Regions from separate parts of the Ancylobacter sp. TW_SC_1 genome, predicted to be linked through region 3. Evidence: riboswitches for the same ligand, from Rfam matches in the RefSeq annotation. Region 3 holds a riboswitch; each other region holds the start of a gene.
What was found. Region 3 has a riboswitch for cobalamin ahead of cobW (cobalamin biosynthesis protein CobW). Riboswitches for the same ligand answer to the same signal wherever they lie in the genome.

Region 1: another riboswitch for cobalamin. It lies ahead of AC1PZ7_RS22295 (ribonucleoside-diphosphate reductase subunit alpha); the one in region 3 lies ahead of cobW (cobalamin biosynthesis protein CobW).
Region 2: another riboswitch for cobalamin. It lies ahead of AC1PZ7_RS18275 (energy-coupling factor ABC transporter permease); the one in region 3 lies ahead of cobW (cobalamin biosynthesis protein CobW).
Region 4: another riboswitch for cobalamin. It lies ahead of metE (5-methyltetrahydropteroyltriglutamate--homocysteine S-methyltransferase); the one in region 3 lies ahead of cobW (cobalamin biosynthesis protein CobW).

The regions. Positions count from the first base shown of each region.
Region 1 is NZ_CM166365.1:4,705,995-4,713,744, forward strand. Features, by position in the region: gene AC1PZ7_RS22295 (ribonucleoside-diphosphate reductase subunit alpha) at 1-2,326, opposite strand, end outside; cobalamin riboswitch at 2,440-2,640, opposite strand; gene AC1PZ7_RS22300 (GntR family transcriptional regulator) at 2,879-3,571, opposite strand; gene AC1PZ7_RS22305 (ABC transporter substrate-binding protein) at 3,830-4,645, shown strand; gene AC1PZ7_RS22310 (amino acid ABC transporter permease) at 4,959-5,621, shown strand; gene AC1PZ7_RS22315 (amino acid ABC transporter permease) at 5,647-6,300, shown strand; gene AC1PZ7_RS22320 (amino acid ABC transporter ATP-binding protein) at 6,310-7,035, shown strand; gene AC1PZ7_RS22325 (dihydrodipicolinate synthase family protein) at 7,076-7,750, shown strand, end outside.
Region 2 is NZ_CM166365.1:3,876,150-3,883,899, forward strand. Features, by position in the region: gene AC1PZ7_RS18265 (sulfite exporter TauE/SafE family protein) at 1-527, shown strand, start outside; gene AC1PZ7_RS18270 (hypothetical protein) at 556-792, shown strand; gene AC1PZ7_RS18275 (energy-coupling factor ABC transporter permease) at 839-1,516, opposite strand; cobalamin riboswitch at 1,553-1,773, opposite strand; gene AC1PZ7_RS18280 (cytochrome-c peroxidase) at 1,824-2,963, opposite strand; gene AC1PZ7_RS18285 (acetamidase/formamidase family protein) at 3,106-5,445, opposite strand; gene AC1PZ7_RS18290 (TRAP transporter substrate-binding protein) at 5,739-6,833, shown strand; gene AC1PZ7_RS18295 (TRAP transporter small permease subunit) at 6,830-7,375, shown strand; gene AC1PZ7_RS18300 (TRAP transporter large permease) at 7,365-7,750, shown strand, end outside.
Region 3 is NZ_CM166365.1:2,110,047-2,117,796, forward strand. Features, by position in the region: gene AC1PZ7_RS09700 (NINE protein) at 1-129, opposite strand, end outside; gene cobO (cob(I)yrinic acid a,c-diamide adenosyltransferase) at 220-834, opposite strand; gene cobU (bifunctional adenosylcobinamide kinase/adenosylcobinamide-phosphate guanylyltransferase) at 831-1,346, opposite strand; gene AC1PZ7_RS09715 (CbtA family protein) at 1,350-2,069, opposite strand; gene AC1PZ7_RS09720 (CbtB domain-containing protein) at 2,089-2,274, opposite strand; cobalamin riboswitch at 2,308-2,526, opposite strand; cobalamin riboswitch at 2,595-2,801, shown strand; gene cobW (cobalamin biosynthesis protein CobW) at 2,919-3,980, shown strand; gene cobN (cobaltochelatase subunit CobN) at 4,117-7,563, shown strand; gene cobG (precorrin-3B synthase) at 7,560-7,750, shown strand, end outside.
Region 4 is NZ_CM166365.1:4,693,459-4,701,208, reverse strand. Features, by position in the region: gene metE (5-methyltetrahydropteroyltriglutamate--homocysteine S-methyltransferase) at 1-1,376, opposite strand, end outside; cobalamin riboswitch at 1,488-1,732, opposite strand; gene AC1PZ7_RS22270 (DUF2161 domain-containing phosphodiesterase) at 1,844-2,539, opposite strand; gene AC1PZ7_RS22265 (polyamine aminopropyltransferase) at 2,600-3,313, opposite strand; gene AC1PZ7_RS22260 (carnitine 3-dehydrogenase) at 3,482-5,002, opposite strand; gene bcoG (3-dehydrocarnitine:acetyl-CoA trimethylamine transferase BcoG) at 5,013-5,915, opposite strand; gene AC1PZ7_RS22250 (GlxA family transcriptional regulator) at 6,006-6,971, shown strand; gene choX (choline ABC transporter substrate-binding protein) at 6,978-7,750, opposite strand, start outside.

The DNA.
Region 1 (7,750 bases), 2.2 Mb from region 3:
CGCAGATGTTGGAGATCGTCGCCGTCGGCGCGATGGCCATGGTGTTGGAGTTGCGCAGACCTGTGGTCGTCACCCGCGCACGCAGGGCCTCCCAGTCGAGCGTTGCGGAACGGTCGAGGTCGAGCCCGCCGCGCGCGGCGCTCAGCAATTCGAGGCTATCGATGGGAAGGACACCCTTCGACCACAGCGAGCCCTCGAAGGAGGGATAGCGCCCGCGCTCGGCGGCGAGGTCGCAGGAGGCGGAAATCGCGTGGAAGCTCACCGCCTCCATGCTCTCGTCGGCGAAGCGCACGGCATCTTCCGAGGCATAGGGGATGCGCAGCGCCTGCAGTGCGTCCTGGAAGCCCATGATGCCGAGCCCGACCGGACGGTGGCGCAGATTCGAGCGCCGCGCCTCGGGAATGGTGTAGAAATTGATGTCGATGACGTTGTCGAGCATGCGCATCGCCGTCGTCACCGTGCACGCGAGCCGCTTCTGGTCGAGCCCGTCCGCCGTGACATGGGCGAGAAGATTCACCGAGCCGAGATTGCACACCGCCACCTCGTCGGCGCTCGTGTTCAGCGTGATCTCGGTGCACAGGTTGGACGAGTGCACCACGCCGGCATGCTGCTGCGGCGAGCGGATGTTGCAGGGATCCTTGAAGGTGATCCATGGGTGTCCCGTCTCGAACAGCAGGGTCAGCATGCGCCGCCACAGGTCGACCGCACGCAGCTGCTTCGACACCTTCATCTCGCCGCGCGCGGCCTTCGCCTCATAGGTCTCATAGGCCGCCTTGAAGGCGGAACCGGTGAGATCGTGCAGATCCGGCGCCTCGTCCGGCGAGAACAGCGTCCACGGCCCGTCGGCCTCGACCCGCTGCAGGAACAGGTCCGGCACCCAGTTGGCGGTGTTCATGTCGTGGGTGCGCCGGCGGTCGTCGCCGGTGTTCTTTCGGAGGTCGAGGAATTCCTCGATGTCGACGTGCCAGGTCTCGAGATAGGCGCAGACCGCGCCCTTGCGCTTGCCGCCCTGGTTCACCGCGATGGCGGTGTCGTTGGCCACCTTCAGGAACGGCACCACGCCCTGGCTCTCGCCATTGGTGCCCTTGATGTGGGCGCCGAGGCCGCGGACCCGCGTCCAGTCATTGCCGAGGCCGCCGGAATATTTGGCCAGCAGGGCATTGTCCTTGATCGATTTGAAGATGCCGTCGAGGTCGTCCGGCACGGTGGTCAGGAAGCAGGAGGAGAGCTGCGGGCGCAGCGTGCCGGCATTGAACAGGGTCGGCGTCGAAGCCATGAAGTCGAAGGAGGACAGCAGACGGTAGAACTCGATCGCCCGCGCCTCGCGGTCGACCTCGCGCAGGGCGAGCCCCATGGCGACGCGCATGAAGAAGGCCTGCGGCAGCTCGAAGCGGGTGCCGCGCGCGTGCAGGAAATAGCGGTCATAGAGCGTCTGCAGGCCGAGATAGTCGAACAGCAGGTCGCGCTCGGGAAGCAGCGCCGCTGCCAGCCGGTCGAGGTCGAAGCGGCCGAGCTCCGGGTCGATCAGTTCCTCGGCGATGCCCCGCGTCACATAGGCGCGGAAATAGTCGGGATAGCGCTCGCCCATCTCTCCTTGCGTCGCCTGCGCCGGTCTGCCGTCTATGAAGCTGAGCGCCTCGCGGCGCAGATTGTCACCCAGCAGCCGGGCGGAAACCTTGGCGTAGTTCGGCTCACGCTCGATCAACGTGCGCGCCGCGAGGATCGGCGCCAGCGCCAGTTCGTCGACGCTGATGCCGTCATAGAGGTTGCGGCGGGTCTCGCTCAGGATCGCCTCGGGCGACACGTCGGCGAGCCCGTCGGTCGCCTCGCGCACCACCGCCTCCAGCCGGGCGGCGTCGAGCGGCGCCCGCGCGCCATCCGCCGTCGTCATGGAGAGCGATGGCGTCTGCAGGGGCGCGACCTCCGCCGCCGCCCTCTCCCGCGCCCGCTCCTCGCGATAGAGCACATAGGCGCGCGCCACCTTGTGGTGTTCGCTGCGCATCAAAGCGAGTTCCACCTGGTCCTGTATGTCCTCAATGTGGAAGGTTCGCCCGGCATCCGCCCGGCGCGTCAGTCCGGCGACGATCTGCTCCGTCAGGCCCGCCACGACGTCGTGGACGCGGCGCGAGGCGGCCGCGCTCGATCCCTCCACGGCAAGAAACGCCTTGGTCAAGGCCACGGCGATCTTCGAGGCGTCGAAAGGGGTCACGCCGCCATTGCGGCGGATGACCTGATAGCCGGGCGTCGCGGGATCGGCGGACGCCGATGGCGCATGCGACGCGGGAACCCGGACCACCGGGCGTTCGGTTTCGAGACTGGGAGACATCGGCTGCAAACCCCGTTGCATGGGGAAGGGGCCGAGCGGAAACGGCGCGGCGCGTGGACGCCGGACACCCGGCGGCACACACCACAGCGTTCCTCCGGGGCACCCCGCCCGAGGACGTTATCGCAGTCGCGGCAGGTCTCCTGGCTCGCGGGTCAAACGCCTTTGTCCGGCCTTCCCGGAGCTTTCGCCCCAGTGACGCTGAATGGACGCGGGCTCGCCGCTTACAGTTGCGGGGGCAGCGCCGGTATCGCACCGGCTTCCCTCTTAGCCCCCCCCTCTCGCGATTCGGGGGCACCGTGACTACTAGCTATGGTGGCTTGGAGACTGATGGACGTCAATATATGGATGGGACTTTCTCGTCCCACTCCATCATCCGCCCTTAGGGGCGCCCGGCCGACGAACGTTGCGGCAAGATGGGGGCAAGGGGCTCGGCCCGCCGACCGGACATTCACAGTATCGCCCATGCAGATTGCCGGCTTAGGTCTCAATGTTTCCGGATCATTTCACCTTGTATCCCGCGGTCGGCCAGGGCCGGCCGACGACGTGCGACGGTCAGCTCCGCGGCGAGCCGACGTCGTTCGCCGGTCGCGTGCGCTGCAGGAAGTCGATCAGCGAGACGCTGGCGCCGAGAATATGCTCCCGGGTGAGACGCGCCGCCTCCTCGGCATCGCGACGGATGCAGGCGAGCAGGATGCCCTCGTGCTCGCGCCGCGCCCGCGCCATGCCGTCGGTCAGCACAAGCTGGGCCCGCAGATAACGGTCGACCCGGTCGAGTGCGGCGCTGATGGTCTGCAGGTAATAGGGCCGCCCTGACGCCTCATAGAGACTGTAGTGGAAACGCCGGTTCAACTCGCCCCAGTGCGAGGAATCGGTCTCGGTCGAGAAGGCGTGGGCGAAGCGCTTGGCGTTCTCCAGCCCCTCCTCGGAAATGCGCTCGACCGAATAGCGCAGCACTTCCGGCTCCAGCAGCGCGCGGAACTCGAAGATCTCGCGAATCTCCTCGGCCGACAAGGTGGTGACGACGGCGCCGCGGTAGCGCTGCGTCGACACCAGTCCCTGTTCTTCCAACCGGGTCAGCGCCTCGCGCACGGGAATCCGGCTGACATTGAACATGCGAGCAATGTGATCCTGCCGCAGCGTCTGGCCTTCGGAGATGTCCCCCTTGGCGATCGCCTCGCGCAGCGCGTCGAAGATGACGTCCGAGGCGGACGCCATCTGCGCGATGTCCGTTGCCCTAACCTTCATCTTCCCACCTCCCGACTGGCCCGGACGACCGGCTTCACTGCCGATTCGCTGCCGACGAACTCGTTGCGCACCCTGCCGTTTCACTGCCCGCGACGCCAGAGCCCGAGCATCTCGAGGCAAATTCGCACGGATATTGAAAAAAGGATATTGAAACTTGGATCCAAAAATTGGAAGCTCCCTTCGTCGCCGGGCGGCGCCTGCACTTCCGACGCCGACGGCCACTAACAGAGAAACAACTTCCTTCAGAGGAGAGCCGTTATGGCTAAGGGATTCGGCATTCTGGCCGCTGCGGCGCTGACGCTCGCCGCCGCCATGCCCGCGCAGGCGGACAAGCTCGACGACATCATCGCCTCCGGCACGCTGCGCTGTGCCGTCGTGCTCGACTTCCCGCCCATGGGGTCGCGCGACGCCAATAACGAGCCGATCGGCTTTGATGTCGACTACTGCAACGACCTCGCCAAGGTGCTCGGCGTGAAGGCGGAGATCGTCGAGACGCCGTTCCCCGACCGCATTCCCGCACTGGTCTCGGGCCGCGTCGATGTCGGCGTCGCCTCGACCTCCGACACGCTGGAGCGGGCCAAGACCGCCGGCTTCACCATTCCCTATTTCGCCTTCAAGATGGTGGTTCTCACCAAGGAAGGCCTGGGGATCAAGGATTACGCCAGCCTGAAGGGCAAGAAGACCGGCTCGGTCTCCGGTACCTTCGAGGCGATCGCGCTCGATAACGACGTCAAGAAATGGGCGGATGGCACGACGTTCCGCGGCTACCAGACCCAGGCGGACGTGTTCCTGGCGCTGGCGCAGGGCCAGATCGACGCCACCGTGGTCACCTCGACCGTCGCCGCGGCGATCGTGAAGGAAGGCAAGTACAAGGGCCTGATGATGGGCGGCGATGCCCCCTACGACATCGACTATGTCGCGCTGATCGCCCTGCGCAACGAGCAGGGCCTCATCAACTACCTGAATCTGTTCGTCAATCAGCAGGTCCGCACCGGCCGCTACAAGGCGCTCTACGACAAGTGGATCGGCCTTGGCGAGGCGCCCGACCTGACGGTGCCCGGCGTCTATCGCTGATCGCCCCGCCCACGTCGTCCCGGAACGGCCGCCAGGCCGTCTCCGGGAGCGCGGCGGCGCTCCGCACGGCGATCCCGGCCCCGCGCCCGCGGCCCCGGCCGGGAGACGTCCGTGATAGGACGCGGGCAGTGCCCGACTGCCGGCGCTGCTGCTACATCAAGCTGCGGCATCCGGCTGCAGACTGCGCCTTCAAGACCTGACTGCAAGATTTGCCTGCAGGGCCCACCCGCAAGCAAGATTTGACGGCAAGACCCGCCTGCAAGCACGATTTGACGGCAAGACCCGCCCGCAAGGTCCGAGCGACGAGCGACCCATGAACTACACCTTTCACTGGCTGCCGGCGTTCCGTGCGCTGCCCGACATGCTGTGGGGCGCGCTGGTGACGCTGGAGATCGCCGCGCTCTCCATGCTGCTCGGCGTGTTCTTCGCCATCCTGCTCGCGGTCGGCGCCAGCTCGAACCACCGCGCCCTGCGCGCCGCCGCCGCCAGCTGGGTGGAGCTGGCGCGCAACACGCCGGCGCTGTTCCAGATCTACATGGCCTATTTCGGCCTCGGCTCGCTCGGCATCCATCTCGACAGCTTCGTCGCCCTGCTCGCCGGCATCACCTTCAACAATGCCGGCTATCTCGCCGAGACCTTCCGCGGCGGCCTGCGCGCCGTGCCGCAGACCCAGGTCCGCGCCGCCCGCTCGCTCGGCATGGGGCAGATCCAGGCCTTCCGGCTGATCGTCATGCCGCAGATGTTCCGCATCGTGTTCTATCCGCTCACCAACCAGATGGTCTGGGCCATCCTGATGACCTCGCTCGGCGTCATCGTCGGCCTCAATGACGACCTCACCGGCGTCACCCAAGAGCTCAATGTCCGCTCCTTCCGCACCTTCGAGTATTTCGCCCTGGCAGCCGTGATCTACTACCTGCTCGCCAAGTTCGTCACCGTCTCCGCCCGCCTGCTGGCGTGGCGCCTGTTCCGCTACTGAGGGAGGCCGCGCCATGTTCTCCTCCCTGTTCGACACCAGCTTTTCGCCGGGCGACCTCTGGTTCATGCTCAAGGGCGCCGGCGTGACGCTGGCGATCACCTTCTGGGCGGTGATCGGCGGCACGCTGCTGGGCGTCGCCTTCGGCGTGGTCCGCGCGGTGTCGCCCTGGTGGATCAACGCGCCGATCGGCGCGGTGCTCGACGTGTTCCGCTCGATCCCGCTGCTGATCCAGCTGGTGCTCGCCAACTCGTTCAAGACCATCGTCGGCATCCACTGGAGCCCGTTCACCGTAGGCTGCGTGGTGCTGGCGCTCTACATGTCGGCCTATTGCACCGAGATCGTGCGCGCGGGCTTCCTCGCCGTGCCGGCGACCACCCGCCGGGCCGCCCGCTCGCTCGGGCTCTCCTACCGGCAGGACCTGACCGAGATCGTCTTCCCCATCGCGCTCAGGGTCGCGCTGCCGAGCTGGATCGGCCTGACGCTGGGCGTGATGAAGGACACCGCCATGGTCTGGTGGATCGGCGTCGTCGAATTGCTGCGCTCCTCGCAGGTGATCGTCACCCGCATCCAGGAGCCGCTCTTCGTGCTGTCCATCGCCGGCCTGATCTATTTCCTGATGAGCTTCCCCATCGCCCGCCTCGGCGCGCGGCTCGAGAAGCGCTGGCGCGAAAACGACTGAGAAAGAGCCATGTCGATTGAGATCGAGAACGTCCACAAGGCCTTCGGCTCGCTCGAAGTAGTCAAGGGCGTCACCATGACCGTCGAGAAGGGCGAGGTGGTCTCCGTCATCGGCGGCTCCGGCTCGGGCAAGTCGACCCTGCTCATGTGCATCAACGGGCTGGAGCCGATCAATTCCGGCCGCATCCTGGTCGACGGCACGGATGTCCACGCCCGCGGCACCGACCTCAACAGGCTGCGCCGCAAGATCGGCATCGTCTTCCAGCAATGGAACGCGTTTCCCCATCTCACCGTGCTGGAGAACGTGATGCTGGCGCCGCGCAAGGTGCTGGGCAAGTCGAAGGCCGAGGCGGAAGCCGTCGCGGTCGAGAAGCTCTCCCATGTCGGCCTGGCCGAAAAGCTGAAGGTCTATCCCTCGCGGCTTTCCGGCGGCCAGCAGCAGCGCATGGCGATCGCCCGCGCGCTCGCCATGTCGCCGGACTACATGCTGTTCGACGAGGTGACCTCGGCGCTCGATCCCCAGCTCGTCGGCGAGGTGCTGGAGACCATGCGCCTGCTCGCCGCCGAGGGCATGACGATGATCGTCGTCACCCACGAGATCGCCTTCGCCCGCGAAGTCTCCGACCGCGTCGCCTTCTTCAACAAGGGCAAGATCCACGAAATCGGCCCCCCCGCCCAAGTCATCGGCAACCCGCAAATGCCCGAAACAATCGACTTCCTCAAATCCGTCCTTTGATCCCACACGATCGCATTCGAAAGACTCAAGGAGCATTCCCATGTGGCAGGGCGTCTATCCCGCCGTTACCGCGAAGTTCAACGAGGACGACACCCTCGATCACAAGGAGATGGAGCGCTGCTTCGCCTTGCAGATCGACGCCGGCGTCGACGGCCTCATCGTCAACGGCTCGCTCGGCGAAGGCCCGATGCTCTCGCATGACGAGCGCCTCTCCGTGCTGAAGACCGCCAAATCGGTCGCCGGCAAGCGCCCGGTGCTGATGACCATCGCCGATGCCGCGACCCGCGACTGCGCCTCGCTGGCCAAGCGCGCCGCGCAGGCCGGCGCCGACGGCCTGATGGTGGTGCCGAGCCTCGTCTACCACACCAACCCGAAGGAGACGGTGGCGACGCTCTCCGCGGTGGCGCAGGCCGCCGACCTGCCGGTGATGATCTACTCCAACCGCATCGCCTACCGCGTCGACATCACCGTCGACATCATGGCCGAGCTCGCCAAGGACGCGCGTTTCGTGGCGGTGAAGGAGTCCTCGGACGACATCCGCCGCACGGTCGAGCTGCAGAACGCCTTCGGCGACCGTTTCGACATCTTCACCGGCGTCGACAATCTCGCCTTCGAGGCGCTGGCGCTCGGCGCGGTGGGCTGGGTCGCCGGCCTCGTGGTCGCCTTCCCGGAAGAGACGGTGGCGATCTACAAGCTGATGAAGGCCAAGCGCTAT
Region 2 (7,750 bases), 1.8 Mb from region 3:
CCTCCTATGTGCTGGCCGGCACGTTTCTCGGCGCCGTCGGCTCGGAATTCTACGGCGCCTTCAACCACGCGGCCGCGCATCTCGTGATGCGCTGGGCGGCGGCGGCGGCGCTGGGCTGGATCGGCCTGTCGATGCTCGGCCTCGCCCCGCCGCTGACCGTCGTCGACCGGCTGACCGGGCCAATCGCCCGGCTGGCGCGCCATCCCGGAAGGCTGGCGCTGGCGGGCGGCTATGCCGGGCCGCTGGTCGCCGGCGCGGCCTGGGGCCTGCTGCCCTGCGGCATGGTCTATGGCGCGCTGTTCTACGCCATGCTCACCGGCTCGGGCGGCGGCGGCGCCACCGTCATGGCCGGCTTCGGGCTCGGCACGCTGCCCGCCGTGACGGCGACCACGCTCGGCGTCGCCTCGCTGCGCCGGCTCGCCTTCCTCCCGAGGATCCGCATCGCCGCCGGGCTGGCGCTCATCGCGCTCGCCGCCGCCAGCGCGCTGCTGCCCGCCGCCGCGTGGGAAGGGCTGTGCCTGACATGAAGATTCCGCCATCGCAGGAGAGACGGCCGTGACCGACATGACGCTGCACCCGCTGGCGCAGTTCGCGCTGACCTTCGCCATCGGCGCGCTGGCGGGGGCGGTCTTCATGGCCGGCGTCGCCGCGCTCGGCCTGGAGGCCGTATCCGGCTTTCTCGACATGTCGGGAGGCGGGCTCGACGCCCGCGACGTCACCGCCGTGCTGTGGATCGCCGGTCAGCTGGCGGTGTTCGTCCACCACATAGTGCCGGGCATGCTCAGGGCCTGAGAGGACGCCGGGGAGCCGCCGTGGCGGCACCCCGGAAGAATCGGCATCACGCCGTGTGGTAGAGCCGGCGCTCGAAGATCGGGCTGCCCTTGAGGCCGTTGAGCGCCTTGGCCGCCGCCAGCACGGCGAGGTCGACCAGCGGCTCGACGATGATGACGAGCATGTAGGCGGCGCCGAAGGAGGCGATGGACTGCGCGTTGTCCACCGTGAAGCCATGGCCGTAGAACGCCCAGAACGCCACCCACACGACGATGCCCGCCTGATAGGTGGTCGAGAGCGCCAGCGCCTGGCGGTACTTCAGCTCCACATAGGGGGTGTTCGGCGCGATGACGCGGCTCGCCAGCGCGGTCAGCGCGAACAGCGGCACCAGCAGCGTGGTGACGTTCATGCCGTATTGCGGCAGGTCGAACGGCGCGAAGAACACGCCCTGTATGGCGAGGCCGGCGGCGAGGCCGATGGCGGCCGGCGCGACGCCGAAGATCAGGAACAGCGTCGAGCCGAGGATGAGATGCACCTCGGACACGCCGACGGGATGGTGCGGCAGCAGCTCGAAGAAGGCGAAGACCAGCGCCGTCGTGGCGATGCTGCGCGCCACCAGCGAGACGGCGCCGCGCTCGCGCACCGCGTCGGCGGCGAGCTTGAGCGTGTAGGCGCCGGCGCCGGCGGCCGTCACATAGCTCAGCCAGATCTTTCCTTCGGCCACGAGGCCGGGCTCGATATGCATGGGGTTCTCCTGTGCCGTCTCACCCGACGGCGTGCGGTTGGACCTGTGCGCATGGCCGGTCTCCTGACTCGCGGGTCGCTGCGCGCCTTCCGCCTTCCCGGTCACTCCCCTTTCGGGTCGGGTCCAGTGGCATGATGGAAGGCCGCTCGCCGCTCACAGTCGCGGGGGCGGTTGGGGCTTGGGGCCGGCAGGCCCTTCCCCATTCCCATTTCATCCGGGCGGTTTCCCACCCGGACACCATGTGCGCGGCTACCACGCGCCGGAAGGCCTTCCCTGTCAAGCAATCGCAAGGCGCTATCCGCAGCCGTCACGGCGCGGCGGGCGTCTCCAGCAGCGGCTCGTAGCGCGCGTCGGTCAGCGTCCTGAGGAAGGCGACCAGCGCGTCGATGCGCCGGTCGTCGAGCGCCGGGCCGCTCTCCAGCTCCTTCAGCGACAGCGTTCCGGCGACCTCCGGCCTGTCCCACACGGCGCCGGTCTCGGGGTTGATCTGCCGCGCGGGGGCCGAGGAATTGTACTTGTTGTAGAAGAGGATGACGGTCTTCAGATCCTTGAAGACGCCGTTGTGCATGTAGGGGCCCGTCACCGCCACATTGCGCAGGCCCGGCACCCGGAACTGCCCGTCATGGCGCTTGCCCCCGATGTCCTTGCGGGCGCGCAGGCCACGGTCGACCGGCACCTTCAGCGCGGCATTGGCCGGCGTGCCGATATTGTGGAAGCGGTAATTGGAGAACGTCTCCCCGGCGCCGCCGTTGGGCGTCAGCTTGTGGCACTGGCCGCAATTGGTGAACTGGTTGGAGAAGAACAGCACCCGCCCCAGCTCTTCCTGCGGCGTCATCGTGTAGTCGCCGCGCAGGTAGCGGTCATATCGGGAATCGAACGGCGAGACGGCCGGGCTGCGCTCATAGGCGGCCAGCGCCTCGGCGAGGGCGGCGAAGGCGCGTTCGTCGTCGCCGAACACGTCGGGTCCGAACCGGGCGCGGAAGGCCTCGACATAGGCCGGCTTCTCCTTCAGCCGGGCGACGACGCTGGCCTTGTCCGGCATCGCCATCTCGACCGGGTTGAGCAGCGGCTGGCCGGCCTGCTCGGCCAGCGTCGCCGCGCGCCCGTCCCAGAACTGCCCGCCGACGGGATTGCCCTTGGCATCCTTGCCGAAGCGCGGGATGGAGGCGGCATAGCTCGCGCTCGGCGCGTTGCGCACGCCGTGCGAGACGCCGTCATCGCCGAGCGAGACCGGCCCGCCGCGCGGATCGGCGAAGCCGTGCGCGGGGTCGTGGCAGGTGCCGCAGGACTGGGTGCGGTTGCGCGAGAGGTCGGTGTCGAAGAACAGCGTCTCGCCAAGCGCCGTCAGCGCCGCATCGTCGGCCGGCGGCGTCTCCCCCGCCGGCGCGCCGGAGACGAGAGCCGAGAGAGCGAGAAAGACCGCCGCGAGCGGCGCTGCATGCCTCATCAGGTGCCACCATCGAGCCCGGCGTCGGGCGCGGCGGCCTTTTCCCGCCAAACGCCGGCCCGCGCCATTGGACACCTTGCCCTAGGCCAAACGGCGCCCGCCGTCATCGGGAAGAACACGGCTCCGGCACGCCCGGCCCGGCTCAGCCCTCAGGCTCGAAGATCGCCTTGGCGACCTTGGCATGGACGCCCCAATTGCCGTCCGCCACCTGCGTCACCCCGAAATCCACGGCGACCGACATCAGCGAGATCGCCTCGTCCTCGTCGAGCCCGTAGCGCTCCATGAGGAATTTTCGCGTGGCGCGGAAGGCGCCGCGCAGCGCCCGGCTCAGCGAGGAGCGCTTGAACACTTCCGACTGCGCGTTGCGGCCGAGCTCGCGCAGATAGTTGGTGTAGCTGAAGCCGTGCAGCAGCCAGGCGTCGGGCGTCTCGATCAGCGGCGCGCCGAGGCCGTTGAGATAGGCTTTCTCGGTCTCGCCGCGCTTGTGCAGCACGAGGCGGATGTCGCCGGTGAGCGAGCATTCCAGCGCGGTGCCGCTGATCTCGCCGTCGCCCTGCGCCAGATGCGGGTCGCCGACCGAGAGCAGCGCGCCCGGCACCGTGACCGGCAGATAGACCGAAGCGCCCTGCCCGGCCCGCCAGTTGTCGACATTGCCGCCGAAATAGCCCGGCGGCACGGAATCGACGATGTCGGTCTCGCGCGGCGCCACCGCGATGAAGCCGAAATGCGGACGCACCGGAATGCGCGCGCCCTTCAGCACGCCGTGCCGCTTCGCGATGCGGGTATGGTCCACCGGCACGCCGGGATAGTCGATGGTCTCGTGGACCACGCCGAACGGGTCGGTCTGCGGCGCCCAGTGATAGGAATACACCGCCTCGGCATAGCCGCTCTCGCCAGCGGCGTCGGTGCGGTAGATGGTGATGACCTCGCGCTTGCGCGGCTCGTCGAGAATGTCGTCGTGGTGGAAGCCCCAGGCCGCCGCCACGTTGGAGCCGAAGGCGAAGCCGGCATGGGCGGGATTGGCGCAGGGGCGCGGCTTGAGCCGCAGGATCTGCACCTCCAGCACGTCGCCCGGCTCGGCCCCGTGCACGAAGATCGGCCCGGTGCAGATGTGCACGCCGAAACCCTCGCCCGCCCCGCGCCCGAAGATGCTGGCGTTCATCGGCCCGGCGCCGCGCCGGTCCACCGCCTTGTAGTCGCGGCTCCAGTGAAACACGTCCTCGGCGCCGGCGTCGCCGCGGATCATCCGCTCATGGTCGTCATAGGCGTGCTGGGTCAGCGTCTCGATCGTGACGAGCGCGCCCGAGCGCACGCGCAGCACCGGCGCGATGCTGCGCGAGAGATAGCCCCAGTGCACGCTCTCGCGCGACACCGGCAGGTGATGGTGTCCCGGCTCGCCGGGCTCCGAGGGGCGCGGCGGCGCCACCCTCGGCGCGCCCTCCTCGTTCTCCGGCGGCAGGTGCGCGGCGGCCGGCGCCGGCCGCGAGGGGCGCACCCCCGAATGCATCGGCCGCCCGCGCGTCCAGCGCGTCGCCACCGTCGAGCCCGACGACTTGCGGAAGTCGCGCGGCGAGATGCCGTAGGCGCCGCTGAACACCCGGCTGAAATGCGCCTGATCGGAAAAGCCCCAGCGGAAGCCGATCTCGGCGATGGAGCGGTCGGCGTGCTGCGGGTTGACGAGGTCGCGCCGGCACTGCTCCAGCCGGCGGTGGCGGACATAGTCGGAGAACGAACGGTCCTGCCCCTCGAACAGGCGCTGGATGTAGCGCGCCGACAGCCCCTCCGCCTTGGCGATGTCGGCGACCGACAGCTCCGGCTCGCGCAGGCGCGCCTCGATCTGCGTGCAGACGCGGGCGAAATGCGCGGCCTGCACCTGGGTGGCGGTGTCCTCCTCCGGCCGCGCCTCGGCGAGCAGCGCCGAGAGCACCAGCTCGACCACGGCGGCCTCGGCGGCCATCAGGTCGCCATCCTCCATGACGGCGAAATTCGCCGCCAGCGTCCGCATCATCGGGCGCGCCGCCGTCGCCGAGACCGATTCGCCGAGCACCAGGGTCGGCACGGTGGAGGCGCGGCCGAGCCGGCCGGCCAGCCGCTCGCGCGGCACCTGCAGCAGCAGCAGCTCGAAATCGTTGCGGAACTGGATGGCGAAGGGCGTCGCCGGGTCGCACACCCACAGGTCGCCATCGGCGAATTCGGCGGCCCGCCGGCCGGAATCGGTAAGGTGGCCGCGTCCGTAATTGACGAAGCCGATCAGCAGATGCCGGTCGCCCGCCGCCACGGCCGAGAGATCCTGCGCCGTCGAGCGCAGCAGCGCCGCCGTGCCGCCGGTCGGCGAGCGCTTGATCGACACCTCGCCGAAATGGAAGGCGACGTCCTTCGGCAGGCGCCCGGCCAGCGACAGGCTGGCCAGTGTTTCCCACCACACCGCCTCCTGCTTGCTGGCGGGAAAGGCGTTGATGGAGACGGGAACGGCTCGGTTCATGGCTGTGCTGTCTAGGTCGGAGAGGCCGGTTGCCGCCAGTGAAGCACTTTGACGAATGGCGCACAAAAACTTGTCCGTGATACCACCCGCCAGCCCGCCCAATTCTCCGGCACGACGATCTTACATATTGATACAACAACGTTTTTCGACGCGATCCTGACGTCCGAGAAGCGATCGACGGCGGTCCACTGCCCCCATTAGGGCATTGCCCATGCCGCGCCGCGGCGGAATATCTAGCCCATCTGAGGCACCGCGGCGTCAACGCGGGCCCATTCCGGATCAAGGGGACCATCATGGATCGTCGTGGATTTCTGGGCGCGGGCCTTGCCGGCACCGCCGCCGTCGCCACCCTGGCCGCGCCGCACGTCGCCCGCGCGCAGCAGGTCTTCAACTGGAAGATGACCAACGCCTACGGCCCCGGCGCGCCGTTCTACGTGACCGGCCCGGGGAGCCCGACCTATTTCTGCGAGCTGGTCGGCAAGATGTCGAGCGGGCGCCTCAACATCCAGCATTTCGCGGCGGGCGAACTGATCCCGGCGCTGGAGGGCTTCGACGCGGTCTCCTCCGGCACGGTCGAGATGAACGCGGCCAATTCCTATTTCTGGGCCGGCAAGGTGCCGGCGGCGCAGTTCTTCACCTGCGTGCCGTTCGGGCTCAACTTCCAGGGCCAGAACGCGTGGATCTATCATGGCGGCGGCCTGCAGCTCTGGGAGGAGCTCTACGCGCCGTTCAACCTCGTGCCGATGCCGCTGGGCAATACCGGCGTGCAGATGTCCGGCTGGTTCCGCAAGCCGATCGAGAAGGTCGAGGACTTCAAGGGCCTGAAGATGCGCATCCCCGGCCTCGCCGGAAAGGTCTACGCCCAGCTCGGCGTCGACGTGAAGCTGCTGCCGGGCGGCGAGATCTTCCCGGCGCTGGAGCGCGGCGTGATCGACGCGGCCGAGTTCGTCGGCCCCTATCAGGACCGCCGCCTCGGCCTGCAGAAGGCGGCCAAGTACTACTACACCACCGGCTGGCACGAGCCGAACAACGTCACCGAGCTCATCGTCAACAAGGGCGCGTGGGACAGCCTGCCGGACGACCTCAAGGAGATCGTGCGGGTGGCCGCCGCGGCCTGCAACGTCATCAGCCACACCTGGTGCGAGGCGACCAATGGCGAGGCGATGACCGATCTGGTGCAGAACCAGGGCGTCATCGCCGGGCCGTATCCGACGCCGGTGGTCGACAAGCTGCGCGAGGTCACCACGACCACCCTGCAGCAGCTCGCCGACTCCGACCCGAAGATCAAGAAGGTCTATGAGAGCTTCACGGCCTTCGCCGCCAAGCACAGCCAGTGGGCCGGCCTCTCCGAGGCGGTCTACCAGACCCAGATCCGCAGGGGCTCATGAGCGACGTCCTCGAAAAGGTGGCCCGGGGCCTCGACGCGATCGTCGAGGCCTGCGGCTGGGTCGCGGCGTGGACGGGCCTCGCGCTCGTCCTCGTCATGGCCGGCAACGTCCTGCTGCGCTACGTCTTCAACACCGGGTCGGTGGCGATGCAGGAGCTGGAATGGCACCTGATGAGCCCGCTCACGCTGCTGTGCATCGCCTACACCATCAAGCATGAAGGCCATGTGCGGGTGGACATCCTCTATGCCCGCCTGCCGGCCGGCGCGAGGAATGTCATCGACCTGTTCTCGGCGCTGAGCGTGGTGGCGCTCTCGGTGATCGTGATCGTGCTGTCGTGGCGCTACGTGATGCAGTCCTACCGCATCGGCGAAGGCTCGCCCGATCCCGGCGGCCTGCCCTACCGCTTCATCCTCAAGGCGATGATCCCCGCCGGCTTCGTGCTGCTGCTCCTCCAGAGCCTCGCCGCGACCCTTCGGGCGGTCCAGCCCTTCCTCGGCGGCGGCCCACGGCCTGCCGCGACGGTGCCTGCCGATGCCTCTTAATGAAATCCTGGCGATCGCCTGCATCGCCTCCTTCTTCGTGCTGCTGCTGGTCGGCGTGCCGGTGGCGCTCACCCTCGCCATCAGCGGATTCTTCTTCGGCTGGCTCGGCTTCGGCACCACGCTGTTCAGCCTGCTGCCGGCGCGCATCTACGGCGTCACCGCCAATTACACGCTGATCGCCATTCCGCTCTTCGTGTTCATGGGCGTGATGCTGGAGAAGTCGCGCCTCGCCGACGAACTGATGGAGGTGATCGGCCATCTCTCGGGCAGCCTGCGCGGCGGCATGGGGCTCGGCATCGTGCTGGTCGGCATGCTGATGGGCGCGACCACCGGCATCGTCGGCGCCACCATCGTCACGCTCGGCCTGCTCACCCT
Region 3 (7,750 bases):
GCCGAGCAGGCCGAGCGTCAGCAGCCACAGCGCGCCGGTCCAGTAGCGGCCGGCGTAGAAGCGATGGATGCCGCAAATACCGATCAGGCAGAAGAACCAGAACAGATAGGCGACGGGGACCGAACGCATCGGTGCGTATCTCCGGGAACAGGCCACGCCGCGACACTCGGCGTCGGATTCTACATGGCGATGACGTTCCGGAATTTCGAGGGCCGGGCATCAGAATTCGATGCCCTTCTGCGCCTTCACCCCGGCTTTGAAATGGTGCTTCACCAGCCCCATCTCGGTGACGAGATCGGCGGCCTCGATGAGCGCCGGCTTGGCGTTGCGGCCGGTGACGACGACGTGCAGCCCCTCGCGGCGGGCCTTGAGCGTGTCCACCACCTCGTCGAGCGGCAGATAATCATAGCGCAGGGCGATGTTCAGCTCGTCGAGGATGAGCAGCCCGATGGCCGGGTCGTTCATCATCGCGCGGGCCTTGTCCCACGCTCTTCGGGCGGCGGCGATGTCGCGCTCGAGGTCCTGCGTCTCCCAGGTGAAGCCCTCGCCCATGGAGTGCCAGTCGACCCGCGCGCCGAAGCTCTCCAGCGCCGCGCGCTCGCCCGACTGCCACGCCCCCTTGATGAACTGCACGACGCCGACGTTTCCGCCATGCCCGAGCACGCGCAAGGCGAGCCCGAAGGCGGCGGTGGACTTGCCCTTGCCGGCGCCGGTGTGGACGATCAGCAGGCCCTTCTCGACGGTCTTTTCCGCCACTTCCGCGTCCTGCACGGCCTTGCGCTTTTCCATCTTGGCGCGATGGCGGGCGGCCTCCTCGGGCGAGATATCGGTCACGTCGCCGGTCCTTTCACGGTCATCGGCAGGCCGGCCACCATGAAGATCACGGTGTCGGCCCGCGCGGCGATCATCTGGTTGAGCCGGCCCTGCGCGTCGCGGAAGCGGCGGGCCAGCGCGTTGTCGGGCACGATGCCGAGCCCGACCTCGTTCGACACCGCGACGACCGGCCCGTCGCGGCCGGCGAGCGCCTCGACCAGCGCGGCCGATTCCGCCGCCACGTCGGCCTGCGCCAGCATGCGGTTGGTCAGCCACAGGGTGAGGCAGTCGACCAGCACCGGCCGCCCGGCCGGGAGGTTCTTGAGCGCGCCGGCGAGGTCGTGCGGGGCGTCGCGCGTTTCCCAGCCGGCACCGCGCCGCGCGCGGTGGAGCGCGATGCGCTCCACCATCTCCTCGTCATAGGCCTGCGCGGTCGCGAGATAGCTCCATGGCGGGGCATGGCGCTCGACCCGTTCCTCGGCGTGCCGGCTCTTGCCCGAGCGGGCGCCGCCGAGGACGAGGGTCAGGCTCACGCCTCAGCCCGCCGCCGCGCCGAGGCGCGGGCGCAGCCAGCCGGCGAGGCCGCCGAGCAGCACCCAGAACACGAAGCTGGCCGCCACGCTGGCGACGACAAAGCTGTGGTGCAGCGCCTCCGGGATCGGGCTGTCGTGGCTTTCCGGCTGCGGCGCGCCGACGAGATGCGGCGCCACGATCAGCGCGACGCCGAGGACGGCGAACAGCGGCGAGCGCCCGAACACGATCAGCGCGAGGCCGCCGGCGGTCGCCACCGCCGTGCCGATCCACCAGAGCTGGCGGGCGGCGAGATCGGCGGCCGGCATGGCCGGCAGTTCCGGCGGCAGGCCGAGGCCGGGCGCCAGCGTGAACACGGCGAAGCCCGCCAGACCCCAGGGGATGCCCTGATGCCATCCCTTGAGCCCGCCGGCGAGCTCGCTGGCGGCGACCAGCAGCAGGCCGAAGCCGAAGGCGGTGAGCACGGTGGCGAGGATCGTGTAGGCGTTGCGCTCGACGCCGTCCGCCGGACCCCATTCCTCGGCGTCGTGCGCGTGGGAATGGGCGGCGGTCGCATCCGCGTGGTCGTGCGCGACGGCCTCGGCCGGCGCGTCCTCGCCGCCCTCGAAGGTCTCGGCCTGGAGGATCAGCGGCACGGTGGTGAAGACATGGATCGCCGAGCCGACAAGCCCGGTGCCGATGCCGGCGAGCGCGGCGACGAACAGAATCGTCCTGAAAAGCAACATGGCGCGGTTCCCCTCGCGTTCAGTGGCAGGGGAAGGCGTTGGCGTGGCGCACGTCGTGCGTCGCGTTGTGCACGGCGCTGATATGGGAGAAGCCCACGCCGCCGAGCACGAAGACGCCGAGAAGGGCGGCGAAGGTGATCTGCACCGCGCGCGAGGCGGTGGAGTCGTGCGGGGCAGCCGCGTCGCGGCTGTTGAGGGTCGTCATAACGTTCTCCTTTGGCCCTCCACCCGAGGACCGTTGCGGTTCGTGTCGACGGCCGGTCTCCTGGCTCGCGGGTCACGGCCCTTTCTCCGCCTTCCCGGCGTCGCCGCCAGTGGCCGATGGAGAAGGGCTCGCCGCTCACAGTTGCGGGGGCAGCCGCGGGTTCGGCGTCGGCCTTCGAGAAGGCTTCGGCCCCACCGCGTTCCCGTCTTGCGTCCCGTGCGTGTCACGGGAACCGACGACATGGCGGACTATAGCCGGCAATCGCCGGGCCGCAACGGCGACCTCCAATCAGGCGTTTGACAATCCCCGGCAAGGCTCCTTTAGTGGCCGCGATCGACGGTTTCCTCCCCTGGGAGGGACGAAGAGGGAATGCGGTGCGGGGCGCTTCGGGCGCTCCAATTCCGCGGCTGCCCCCGCAACTGTAAGCGGCGAGCCTGCGCCGAAAGCCACTGGAGATACGCTCCGGGAAGGCGGCGACGAGGCGGCGACCCGCGAGCCAGGAGACCTGCCGACGGTCCGGTCGTGCGTGCCGGCGGGGTGCCCGGCAGTCAGGCAGAGCTGCGAATCCCGTTCGCGGCCTCGCGCGGAATCCCGTCCGCGACCGGTGCATCCCGCGATTCTAGTGGTTTTCGTGGAGACGCCGCATGTCCGTTGCCGAACCGACCCCTCTCGACCGGGTGCCGTGCACCATCGTCACCGGCTTTCTCGGCTCCGGCAAGACGACGCTGATCCGCCATGTGCTGGAGACCGCGCGGGGCAAGCGCCTCGCGGTGATCGTCAACGAGTTCGGCGATGTCGGCATCGACGGCGAGATCCTCAGGGGATGTGGCATCGATACCTGCCCGGAGGAGAACATCGTCGAGCTGGCCAATGGCTGCATCTGCTGCACCGTCGCCGATGATTTCGTGCCGGCGCTCGACGCCATTCTCTCGCGTGTGCCGAAGGTCGACCACATCCTGATCGAGACCTCCGGCCTCGCTCTGCCCAAGCCGCTGGTGCAGGCCTTCCACTGGCCGGCGATCAGGAGCCGGGTGACGGTGGACGGCGTCGTCGCGGTGGTCGACGGCGAGGCGCTGGCCTCGGGCCGCGTCGCCCATGACCATGACGCGCTGAGCGCGCAGCGCGCCGCCGACGCCTCGCTCGACCATGACGACCCGATCGAGGAAGTGTTCGACGACCAGATCGCCTGCGCCGACCTCGTCATCCTGACCAAGGGCGATCTCATCGACACGGAGGGCGCCGTGCGTGCCCGCGCCGCGCTCGATGCCGAGCTGCCCAAGGGCGTGCAGGTGGTGAGCGTTACCGGGGGGCGCATCGACCCGGTCCTGCTGATGGGTCTCGGCATCGGCACCGAGAACGACATCGAGAACCGCCGGACGCATCACGACGACGAGGCCGAGCACGACCACGACGATTTCGACAGCTTCGTCGTCGAGATCCCGGAGATCGCCGATCCCGCCGAGTTCGCCGCCCGTGTCGCCCGCGCGGCGGAAGAGGCGGAGGTGCTCCGCGTGAAGGGCTTCCTGCCCGTCGCCGGCAAGCCGATGCGTCTGCTCGTGCAGGCGGTCGGCCCGAACGTCGCGCATCATTTCGACCGCCCCTGGGGCGCCGGGCCGCGCATCGGCCGCCTCGTCGCCATCGGCCTCAAGGGGCTCGACCGGGCGAAGGTGGAGGCGATCCTGACGGGGGCGCTGGAGACGGCGTGAGGAGCTTTTCCACATGTTGTCATCCCGCAACGGCCAGAGGCCGCATCCGGGATCGCGTTCGTCCTTTCCGGCGCACGATCCCGGCTCAGCGGCTGCACCGCGGGCCGGGATGACGGCTTGAGGGAAGGCCCACCCGATGCACATCCTCACCACCACCTCCACCAGCCTCGACGACCTCGTCGAGCCGGTCGATCTCGGCCAGACGCCGGGCGAGGTGGTGGTGGTGTCCTTCGCCGACAGCGACCTCGGGGCGCTCGCGCGGGCGCAGGAAGCGATGATGGCACGGGGCGGGGCGGACCTTCCGAGCCTGCGCCTCGCCAATCTGCGCGACCTGCGGCACCCGATGTCGGTCGATCTGTGGATCGACAGCGTCGCCGTCCATGCCCGCATCGTGGTGGTGCGGCTGCTCGGCGGGCTCGACTGGTGGCGCTACGGCGTCGACCGGCTGAGCGCGCAAGCGCGGGCGCGGGGCTTCGCGCTCGCCGTCCTGCCGGGCGAGGACCGTGACGACCCGCGCCTCGCCGAGGCGTCGACGCTTCCGGCGCACGAGCTGGACGGCCTGCTCGGCTATTTCCGCGCCGGCGGGCCGGCCAACATGCGCGCGCTGCTGCGGCGGCTGGCCGGCCATGCCGGGCGGGATCTGGAGGCGGCAGAGCCTGCACCCGTGCCGCTGGCGGGATTTCATGAGGGACCGGGCGAGGCTCCCTGCGATGGGGCCGCCATCCCCGTCATCTTCTACCGCTCCATGGCGCTGGCGGCCGACACCGCGCCGGTGGACGCGCTGTGCGTCGCGCTGGCCGCGCGGGGGCTGCGGCCGTGCCCGATCTTCGTCGCGAGCCTCAAGGAGCCTTGCTCTATCGCCTTCCTCAAGGAGGCGCTGGAGCAGATGGCGCCGGCGGCGATCGTCACGCTCACCGCCTTCGCCGCCGCAGATCCCGGGGAGGCGACCGTGCTCGACGGGCCGGGCGTGCCGGTGCTGCAGGCCATCGTCGCCACGACGAAGCGCGAGGCGTGGGCGGAAGGCGTGCGCGGGCTGACCAGCGCCGACCTCGCCATGCATGTGGTGCTGCCGGAACTCGACGGGCGGGTGCTGGCCGGCGCGCTCTCCTTCAAGGCGCCGCAGGAGACCCCCGCCGTGCCCGGCTTCGCCGCGCTGGTGAACCGGCCCGAGCCGGACCGGGTGGCGCAGGTGGCGGAAAGGGTGGCATCGCTGGTGCGCCTGCGCGCCACCGCGCGCCGCGACCGCCGGATCACCGTACTGATGCCCGACTATGCCGGCGCCCCCGGCCGCACCGGCTGGGCGGTGGGGCTCGACGTGCCGGCGAGCGTGCTGGCGCTCATGGAGGACATGGCGGCGGCCGGCTACCGGGTGGAGGGCGCGCCGGGCGATGAGCGGGCATTGCTGGAGGCGGTACAGGGTCGGCTCCCTCTCCCGGCCGGGGTGAGAGGAGCGCATCAGGCGTCGTCGTCATCCCGGACGACCAGGGGCCGATCCGGGCTCGCGGCGCGCGTTGCTGCACCGGGCGGTTCCGGCCTGGTCGACGATCCCGGCTCTGCGGCTTTGCCTTCGGCCGGGATGACGGCCGTGAAGGCCGGGCAGGACGGCGATCAAGCGACCCTCTCCCTCGCGGACTACCGCGCATGGCTCGCCACCCTCCCGCCCGACGCCGTCGCGGCGGTCGCCGCCGCCTGGGGCGCGCCGGAGGACGACCCGGACGCCATCGACGGCGCGTTCCGCTTCCACGCCCGCGCCTTCGGCAATGTTACCGTCGCCCTCGCGCCGGATCGCGGCTCACGGGCCGAGCGGCGGGCGCAGTATCATGACCCGGCGTTGCCGCCGCGCCACGCGCTGCTCGCCTTCGGGCTGTGGCTGCAACGCGAGGCCAACGCTCTCGTCCATATGGGCGCGCATGGCACGCTGGAATGGCTGCCGGGCAAGCATGTGGCGCTCACACGCTGCTGCTTCCCCGAGCTGCTGCTCGGCAGTCTGCCGGTCGTCTATCCCTTCATCGTCTCCAATCCCGGCGAGGCGGCGCAGGCCAAGCGGCGCATCGCGGCGGTGACGCTCGGCCATCTGCCGCCGCCCACCGTGGAGGCCGGGCTCGCCGGCGAGGCGGCCGAGCTGGAGCGCCTCGTCGACGAATATGCGCAGGCCGACGGGCTCGACCGCCGCCGGCGCGAGCGCCTTGCCCGCCTCATCGTCGAGGAGGCGACGCGCACCGGCCTTGCCCGCGACGCCGGCCTCGAGGCCGGCGCGGAGCCCGACGAGGCGCTGAAGCAGATCGACGCCTTCCTGTGCGACATCAAGGAGATGCGGCTCAAGGACGGCTTCCACGTCTATGGTCGCGGCGCCTGCGGCGATGCCGAGCGCGACGGGCTTCTCGCCGCGCTCGACGGGCGGCGGGTCGCGGCGGGTCCCTCCGGCGCGCCGGGGCGCGGGCGCGGCGACGTGATGCCGACGGGCCGCAACCTGTTCGCCAGCGATCCGCGCGCGCTGCCGACGCCGACCGCCATGGACCTCGGCCGGATGGCGGCGGAGGAGGTGCTGCGCGCCTATGCCCAGGCGCATGGCGACTGGCCGCGTTCGCTGGTGCTGGACCTGTGGGGCAGCGCCACGCTGCGCACCGGCGGCGAGGAGATCGCGCAGGGGCTGGCGCTGATCGGCGCGCGCCCGACCTGGGACCCGGCCACCGGCCGCGTCACCGGCATCGAGGTGCTGCCGCCGGCCGCGCTGGGGCGCCCGCGCGTCGACGTCACCTTCCGCATATCGGGGCTGTTCCGCGACCTGTTCCCGGCGCAGATCGCGCTTATCGACGCCGCCCTGCGCGCGGTGGCGCGGCGCGAGGAGACGGATGACGAGAACCCGCTGCGCGCGGCGGGCGAGCATGCCGCGCGCATCTTCGGCACCGCGCCGGGGGCCTATGGCGCCGGGCTCGACGCGCGGTCCGGCAAGATCGAGCGTGCCGCGCTGGGCGCCGCCTATCTCGCCAGCGCCTCCCATGCCTATGGCGGCGCGGAGGGCATGGCGCAGGAGGCCGGTGCCGCGTTCGCCGCGCGCGTCGCATCGGCGGAACTGCTCGTGCACGGCACGGATGATCCCGGCCGCGACCTGCTGGAAGGCGACGCCGACCTTGCCTTCATCGGCGGCTTCGCGGCGGCGGCGGAAAATCTCGGGCGCGCGCCCGATCTCGTGGTGCTCGACACCTCCGATCCGGCGCGGCCGATCGCCCGCCCGCTCGACCAGGCGATCGCCCGTATCGTGCGCGGGCGCACCAGCCCGCGCTACATTGACGGCCTGCTGCGCCACGGCCCGCGCGGCGCGGCGGAAATCGCCGAGACGGTAGACCGGCTGATCGGCTTCGCTGAGGCGACGCGGGCGGTGCCCGGCCACCTGATCGACGCGCTGCACGCCGCCTATGTCGGCGACGCGCGAGTGCGCGCCTTCCTCATGCAGGCGTCGCCCGAGGCGGCGCGCTTCGTCGCCGCCCGTTTCGAGGGCGCGCGGGAGAAGGGGCTGTGGCACCCCCGTCGCAACGATGTCGGCGCCGATCTCGCGCTTCTCGCCGGGGAGGCGGCGGAATGAGCGCCCCCGCGCAGCCTTGGACGGGGCCGGTGCGGCGCGGCGCCTGCCCCTCGCTGCCGCAGCCGATGCGTACCGGCGACGGGTTGCTGGCCCGCCTCCAGCCGCTCGATCCTCTGACACTCGACCAGCTCGCCGGTCTGGCGCGGCTGGCGCGTGAATTCGGCAACGGCATTGTCGAGGTGACGGC
Region 4 (7,750 bases), 2.3 Mb from region 3:
AAGGAGCCGATCGTCGTGGTCGGGTAGGGCGGCAGGCCGAGGCGCTTGCGCTGCACGTCGGCGCGCGCGGCGAACGGGCTGACGCGGCGCGCCTGCGCGGGCGTGACCGCGGCCAGCCGTGTGGCCACGGCGGCGTTGTGCACCTTGGGCGAGGCTTGGCGCGCATAAGCTGCGGCGCCCGATTCCATCAGCTTGCCGAGCACTACTTCGCGCCCGCCGGCAAGGGCGGTGGCGAGCGTCGACAGTTCCTCCATCTTCTGCACGGCGAAGGCCAGCCAACTCTTCACATCCGGGTCGAGCTGCGTCTCCTGCGCGAGGTCGATCGGCACATGCAGCAGCGAGCAGGAGGGGGCAATCTCGATGTGATCGGTACCGCGCTTGCGCACGAACGGCTCCAGCGCGTCGAGCAGCTTCGGTAGGTCGGCGCGCCAGACATTGCGTCCGTCGATGACGCCGAGCGAGAGCACCAGGCCGGGCCGTGCCTTCTCCGACACCTCGCGCAGCTGGTCGGCTCCGCGCACGAGATCGAGATGCAGCCCGGCAACGGGCAGCGACAGGGCGGTGTCGCGATTGTCGCCGAGCCGGCCGAAGTAGCTGGTGAGCATGATCTTCAGCTTCGGCAGAGCGTGGGCGAAAAAGCCATAGGCCTCGCGCAGCGCCGCGCGCGTCGCCTCGTCCAGATCGAGCACGAGGCAGGGTTCGTCGATCTGCACCCATTCCGCGCCGTTGGCGGAAAGCCGGCGCAGCAGCTCGACATAGACGGGGAGCAACTCGCCGATCAGCGTGAGCGGATCGAGGCCCGGCTCCTTCGCCTTGCCGAGCTTGAGGAAGGTGACGGGGCCGAGCAGTACCGGGCGCGTCTCATAGCCGAGCGCCCTAGCTTCGCGATACTCGTCGATGGGCTTGGTCGAGGCGAGGGTGAAGCGCTGTCCGCGCGCGAATTCCGGCACCATGTAGTGGTAATTGGTGTCGAACCACTTGGTCATCTCCAGCGCCGGGACACCGGAGCCGTGGGAGTGTCCGCAGGCCGCGTGGGCGTCGCCCTCGCTGCCGCGCGCCATGGCGAAATAGGTGTCGAGCGATACCGGCCCGCCGCCCCAGCCATAGGCGTCCGGGATCGCACCGACCATCACGGCGGTATCGAGCACATGGTCGTAGAGCGAGAAGTCGTTGGACGGGATGTTGGTGACGCCGAGCGCCTTCTGCCGCGCCCAGTTGGCGACACGCAGGCGCGCGGCGGCGTCGAGCAGCGCCTGCGCGTCGCTCTTGCCGGACCAGTAGCTTTCCAGTGCGGTCTTCAGCTCGCGGCGCGGACCGATGCGCGGCGTGCCGAGGGTGGAAACCGGCACCGAGCCGGCGGAATAAGGGAAGTTCATTCGGCTAACCCCAATCAGAATTGGGGGCAAAGGCCGAGCGGACGCAGGCGCACCCACCGGCGCGAGGCACCGGCGGACGCGCGAACGCACCACCGGGACACCCCGCCCAGGGACGATTATGTTGCCGGGGCAGGTCTCCTGGCTCGCGGGTCGCCGTCTTCGTCCGGCCTTCCCGAGACGTGACGCCTCAGTGACGTGCCGTCTCAGTGACGCTGAATGGACGAAGACTCGCCGCTCACAGTTGCGGGGGCAGCTCCGGCATCACCCGCCCTGGAGGGGCAATGGCTCACCGGATTCCCTCTTAGCTCCGGCGCCCATACGAAAGACGCCGAAGAACCTCGACACGATGAAAATGTGCCGGAAGGTCCGTGCTGTCAAGCAAGATATAAAGACATGTTTATATTGTAATGTTCTATTGGGCGATGAGGCCGGATAGGGAAGGACCGCGCCTCGCGCGTTCCGGCCGGTCAGGAATCCACCGCCACGCCTTCGGGTCCGGCAGCGGTGTCCGGCCGTCCTTGCGGCCAGCGTCGCAGCGCCTCGTGCCCAGCTTCGGTGAGGGCGTAGACGCCGCGCTCGGCGCGGACGAACCAGCCATAGACGTTGCCGAGCAGGATCTTTCCCGCATCCGGTGCGACGGCGCGCAGGTCGCGCGGGCGCTTGGGACCCGAGGCCATGGCGGCGGCGCAGGCGAGCGCCTGCTGGCGGTACGCGGTCATCAGCGGCACGCGCGAACTGCCGCCCACCGCCGGGTCGCCGAACCGCCGCTTATGCTCCTCCACCAGCCTCGATCGGCGGCGCGGGTCCTTGCGCGGCATGGGCGAGACCGGGCTGACGAGGATCGTCACCTCGCCGGCCTGCGAGACCGTGAGCATGCCGAAACCCAGTCGGCGGCAGAGATTGCGGAAGCGCGTATCGCTCTCTCGGCCGCCCCCGCGCAGCGAGGCGCGTGCCGCCAGCCATACCTCGTCGCAGGCGCCGGCACGATCGACGGCTTGAAGGACCAGCTCCAGATTGAAGCTGAGCTTCATCTCGCCGATGACGACGATCGGCGTGTTGTCGGCCGAGAGCGCAAGCAGGTCGCAGCCGCCGATTTCGCCTTTGACGGTGAAGCCGAGGCCCTCGATGAACCGTTTGACCGGCAGGTAAAGCGACGTCTCCAGGATAGGTTCTCCACGGGTCGGCTCGCCTGAAGGAGCCCGGATGGCAGGGGCGGGGCGCGATCAGTTCCGCGTGCGCGCCGGCGGCGGGCCGGCGTCATCGGCGAGCCGGGTGGCGATCCAGATGACATGCCGCGCGCCACGCCCCTTGCCGTTCGCCCGTACCCGCACTTCCTCCACGCGGAACCCGGCCCGGCGAAGGCGCAGGGTGAAATCGCGGTCAGGCGCCGACGACCACACCGCGAGCAGGCCGCCGGGGCGCAGGGCGACCCGGGCGGCGAGCAGTCCGCGCGGATCGTAGAGACCGTCATTGGCCGCGCGGGTCAGCCCGCCCGGGCCGTTGTCGACATCCAGCAGGATCGCGTCATAGGTGGCCCGGCCGGCGCGTATCGGTTCGCCGACATCGCCCTCGTAAAGGCTGACGCGCGGGTCGCTCAGGCTGGTTCCGAAAATCCCCGCCATCGGTCCGCGCGCCCAGGCGACGACGGCCGGCACTAGCTCGGCGACGACGATGTCTGCGTCCGGCCCGAGCTGGGCCAGCGCCGCGCGCAGCGTGAAGCCCATGCCGAGCCCGCCGATGAGCAGCCGCGGCTTGGGGCGCTGTCCGAGCCGTTCGCAGACCAGCGTGGCGAGTGCCTTCTCCGATCCGCTGAGGCGGCTGTTCATCAGCTCCGTGGCGCCCGACATGATGGAGAATTCGTCGCCCCGCCTCATCAGGCGGAGATCGCCGAATCCGTCGGGCACTTTCGCGGTGTCGAGCAGGGACCAGGGAATCATGCGCTAACCCGTCGGACGATGATGTGCGTCGCGTATCGCCCTTCATGGGGGCAGAACAAGAGATGTTCGCGCGGGCACATTAAGGTCGACGGAGGCGGCGGTGAAGTGAGACCGCTTCGGCGAGCGACGGAGACTGCCCGGCAGGGCGCCGGGAGTCTCCTGCCGGGGTCAGGCCGCCGTCGGCGCCGCACGCTTCTTGCCGACCGCCCGGCCGGTGCCCGGCGGGCTTTCGAGCCGCGCATGCGCGTCGGCGATCGGCCGCAGCCGCGCCAGCACGTCGGCGGGTGCCGGAACGGCACGTCCCGCCTTGCTGTCGACATGCAGCAGCATCTGCTCGGCGGTGGCGATCTCGCGCCCCTGCGCACCGGCGAAAAGCCGGTGGAAGACGTGGATGCGCTTGTCGTCCGTGGCCAGTATCTGGCAGGTCACTCTCAGCTCCTCGCCGAGCCGCGCCTCGTCGAGATGCCGCAGATGCGTCTCCACCGTGTAATAGCTGTGGCCGCCCTCGACATAGGCGAGATCGACGCCGATGAGGCGCAGCAGCGCGTCCGTGGTGTCGCCGAAGACCTGCAAATAGCGATGCTCGGTCATGTGGCCGTTATAGTCGATCCAGGCCGGCGACACGCGGGCCTCGACGAGCGGCAGCGGCGCGGCGACGTCGGCCGAGCCCGGCGGCTCGGCTCGGGCCAGCAGCCGGTGCTCGAAATCGGCCAGCAGCTTGCCGGCACCCCAACCCTCGCCACCGCGCCCGGCCTTCAGCGCCTGCACGATGCCGACGAGGTTTTCGTCGCGGATACGCTCGAGTTCCCGGATCGACAGGCCGGGCGCCTGAGCGTCGGACTGGGCGCCGATCTTCTCGACGAGGGCGTCGTCGAGGTCGACCACGTCCGTCAGCTTGCTCCACGGCCATTGCAGGCACGGGCCGAACTGGGCGAGGAAATGGCGCATGCCGGCCTCGCCGCCGGCGATGCGGTAGGTCTGGAACAGGCCCATCTGCGCCCAGCGCAGGCCGAAGGAATAGCGAATCACGTCGTCGAGCGTCTCGACGTCGCAGATGTCGTCCTTGATCAGCCACAGCGCCTCGCGCCACAGCGCCTCCAGCAGCCGGTCGCCGACGAACGCCTCGATCTCGCGGGCGATGACGACGCCCTTCATGCCGATCGCCTCGAGCACGTCCTTCGCGCGCCCAATGGTATCCGGCGTCGTTCGCGCGCCGCCGACGATCTCGACAAGGGGCAGCAGATAGACCGGATTGTAGGGGTGGGCGACGAAGAGACGTTCGGGGTGCGTCAGCTCCGACTGAAGGTCAGAAGGCTTGAGGCCGGAGGTCGACGAGCCGATGAGCGCATCCGGCGGGCAGGCGGCGTCGATCTCGGCGAGTACGCGGCGCTTGAGGTCGAGCCGCTCCGGCACGCTCTCCTGCACCCATTGCGCGTCCGCCACCGCCTCGTTGATGCTGGCGCAGAAGGCGAGCCGGCCACGCGGCGGCAGCGGCGCGCCGGTGAGCAGGCCATAGGCCCGCTCGGCATTGGCCAGCACCTCGGAAACGATGCGCTCGGCCTCCGGGTGCGGATCGAACACCTTCACGTCGATGCCGGCGAGCAGGAAGCGGGCGATCCAGCCGCCGCCGATGACGCCGCCGCCGATGCAGGCGGCGCGGGAGATGGGAGCGAGATTCGGGGCGTGCATCGTCGTCACCTCAGCGCTTCACCAGCTTCAGCTTCTCGCGCACCTCGGCCGGGCCGATGATCCGCGCGCCCATGTGCGTCACCACGGTCGCCGCCTTCTCGACCAGCTGGGCGTTGGTGGCGAGCTGGCCCTTGCCGGCATAGAGATTGTCCTCCAGCCCGACGCGCACATTGCCGCCGGCCAGTACCGCCGCCGCGGGATAGGCGAGCGCGTTGCGGCCGATGGAGAAGGCGGAGAAGGTCCAGCCCGCCGGCACATTGTTGACCATCGCCAGATAGGTGTTGAGGTCGTCCGGCGCGCCCCAGGGAATGCCCATGCAGAGCTGAATCAGCACCGGGTCCTCGATCAGCCCTTCCTCGACGAGCTGCTTGGCGAACCACAGATGCCCGGTGTCGAAGGCCTCGATTTCCGGCCGCACGCCGAGCGCCGTCATTTGCCGCGCCATCTCGCGCAGCATGGCGGGCGTGTTGGTCATGACATAGTCGCCGAGGTTGAAGTTCATCGTGCCGCAATCGAGCGTGCAGATCTCCGGCAGGCATTCGGCGACATGGGCGACGCGCTCGGTGGCGCCGGCCATGTCGGTGCCCTTCTCGTTCAACGGAAACGGCGCCTCGACGCTGCCGAAGACAAGGTCCCCGCCCATGCCGGCGGTCAGGTTCAGCACGACGTCGATCTCGGCGGAGCGGATGCGGTCGGTTACCTCGCGGAACAGGTCGCGCCGGCGCGAGGCGGCGCCGGTTTCGGGATCGCGCACATGGCAGTGCACCACCGCCGCGCCCGCCTTCGCCGCGTCGATGGCGGAATCGGCGATCTGCTGCGGCGTCACCGGCACATGCGGCGACCGCCCCACCGTGTCGCCGGCACCGGTGACGGCGCAGGTGATGAAGACGTCGCGATTCATCGACAAGGGCATTTCGACCTCCAAACTGAGGCGTCCAGCTTGACGTGAAAGCGCAACCGTGACGCAACTATTTGCGTAAACCATTTAGCATTCTGCGAAGCCATGATCTTTGCCCATTCCGACGAGCCGCTGGACGTCACGCTGCTGTTGTTCTCCGGGCTGTCGCTGCTCTCGCTGGCGGCGACGCTCGACCCGATGCGCGGCGCCAATCGCGTGCTCGGGCGTCCGGCCTATCGCTGGAAGCTGGTGTCGATCGACGGGGCGATGCCGGTTGCCAGCTGCGGTCTGCCCATACCTGTCGACGGTGCCTTCGATCCGGCGGAGCGGCAGGATGCGCTGATCGTGATCGCCGCCTTCGATGCGATGCGCCATGCGACCCCGAAGATCCTGAGGTCGCTGCGTGCCGGCGCGAAGCGCTCGGCCGCGGTCGGTGGGATCGAGTCCGGCTCGTGGCTCATGGGGTTCGCCGGCCTGCTCGACGGTCGCCGTGCCACGACGCACTGGGAGGATCTGGAGGATTTCGCCGCGCGCTTCCCGCATGTGGACGTGCATCCCGACCGCTTCGTCGTGGACGAGCCGGTGTTCACCACGGGCGGCGCGACGCCGGCGCTCGACTGCATGCTGTCGCTGATCCGCACGCGCAACGGCTATTCCGCCGCGCTCGACGTCGCCAGCCTCTATATCTACGAGGAGGTGCGGACCGGATCGGACGTGCAGCCCATCGTCTCGCTCGGCCGCATCCGCCAGCACGAGCCGCGCGTGGCGGAAGCCATCCGCATCATGGAGACGCATATCGATCGGCCGCTGACGATCGCCGTCATTGCCCGCCGGGTCGGGGTGTCGACACGCGGGCTCGAAACGCTGTTCCTGAAAACCGTCGACGCCACTCCGGGCGCGTATTACGTCACGCTGCGGTTGAACGCAGCGCGACGCCTTGTGCTCGACACCAATCTGCCGATCGCCGATATCGCCGAGCGGACCGGCTTCTCCGCCATCGCGTCGCTTTCGCGTGCCTTCCGGCGCCAGTTCGGCGTGCCGCCCTCGGCCGCCCGGCGGGCGCGGCTCTAGACGCAGCTAGAGGCCGAGGCCGGTCTTGGCGGCGGCAATGCCGGGCTTGCCGTCGAGCGTTGTCACGCCGTCGAGCCAGCGATCGAGCGCCGCCGGATTCGCCTTCATCCAGGCGCGCACCGCCGCCTCGGGCTGCATGCCCTTGTCGAGGATGTCGCTCATCAGGCGATCCTCCATCTCGACGTCGAAGACGAGATTGGCCAGCAGGCGGCCGACATTCGGGCACTCCTTGGAGTAGCCCGGCCGCGTCAGGGTGACGACCGTGGCGCCGCCATCATTGGGGCCGAAGACGTCGTTGCCCTTTTCGAGATAGGCGATCGGCATGTTGACGTTCATCGGGTGCGGCCGCCAGCCGAAGAACACCACCGGCTGCTTCTGCCGGATTTTCTGCGTCACCTGCGCCAGCATGCCCTGCTCGCTGGACTCGACCAGCGAGAAGCCGCCGAGGCCGAACGTGTTGTCGGCGATCATCTTGGAAATGGTGCCGTTGGCGCCGCTGCCGGCTTCGATGCCGTAGATCTTGCCGTCGAGCTTGTCCTTGAAGCCGGCGATGTCGGCATAGGTCTTCAGGCCGGCGTCATAGGCGTCCTTGGAGGTGGCGAAGCCGATGCGCGCGCCGGTAAGATTGGTCGCGGCGACCTCGACCTTGCCGGCCTTCACCAGCGGTGCCTGCATCGGCTCCTGGAGCGGCATCCAATTGCCGAGGAAGATGTCGCGGTCGCCATTCTCCAGCGATTTGAAGGTGATGGCGACCGACAGGACGGCGACGTCCGGCTTGT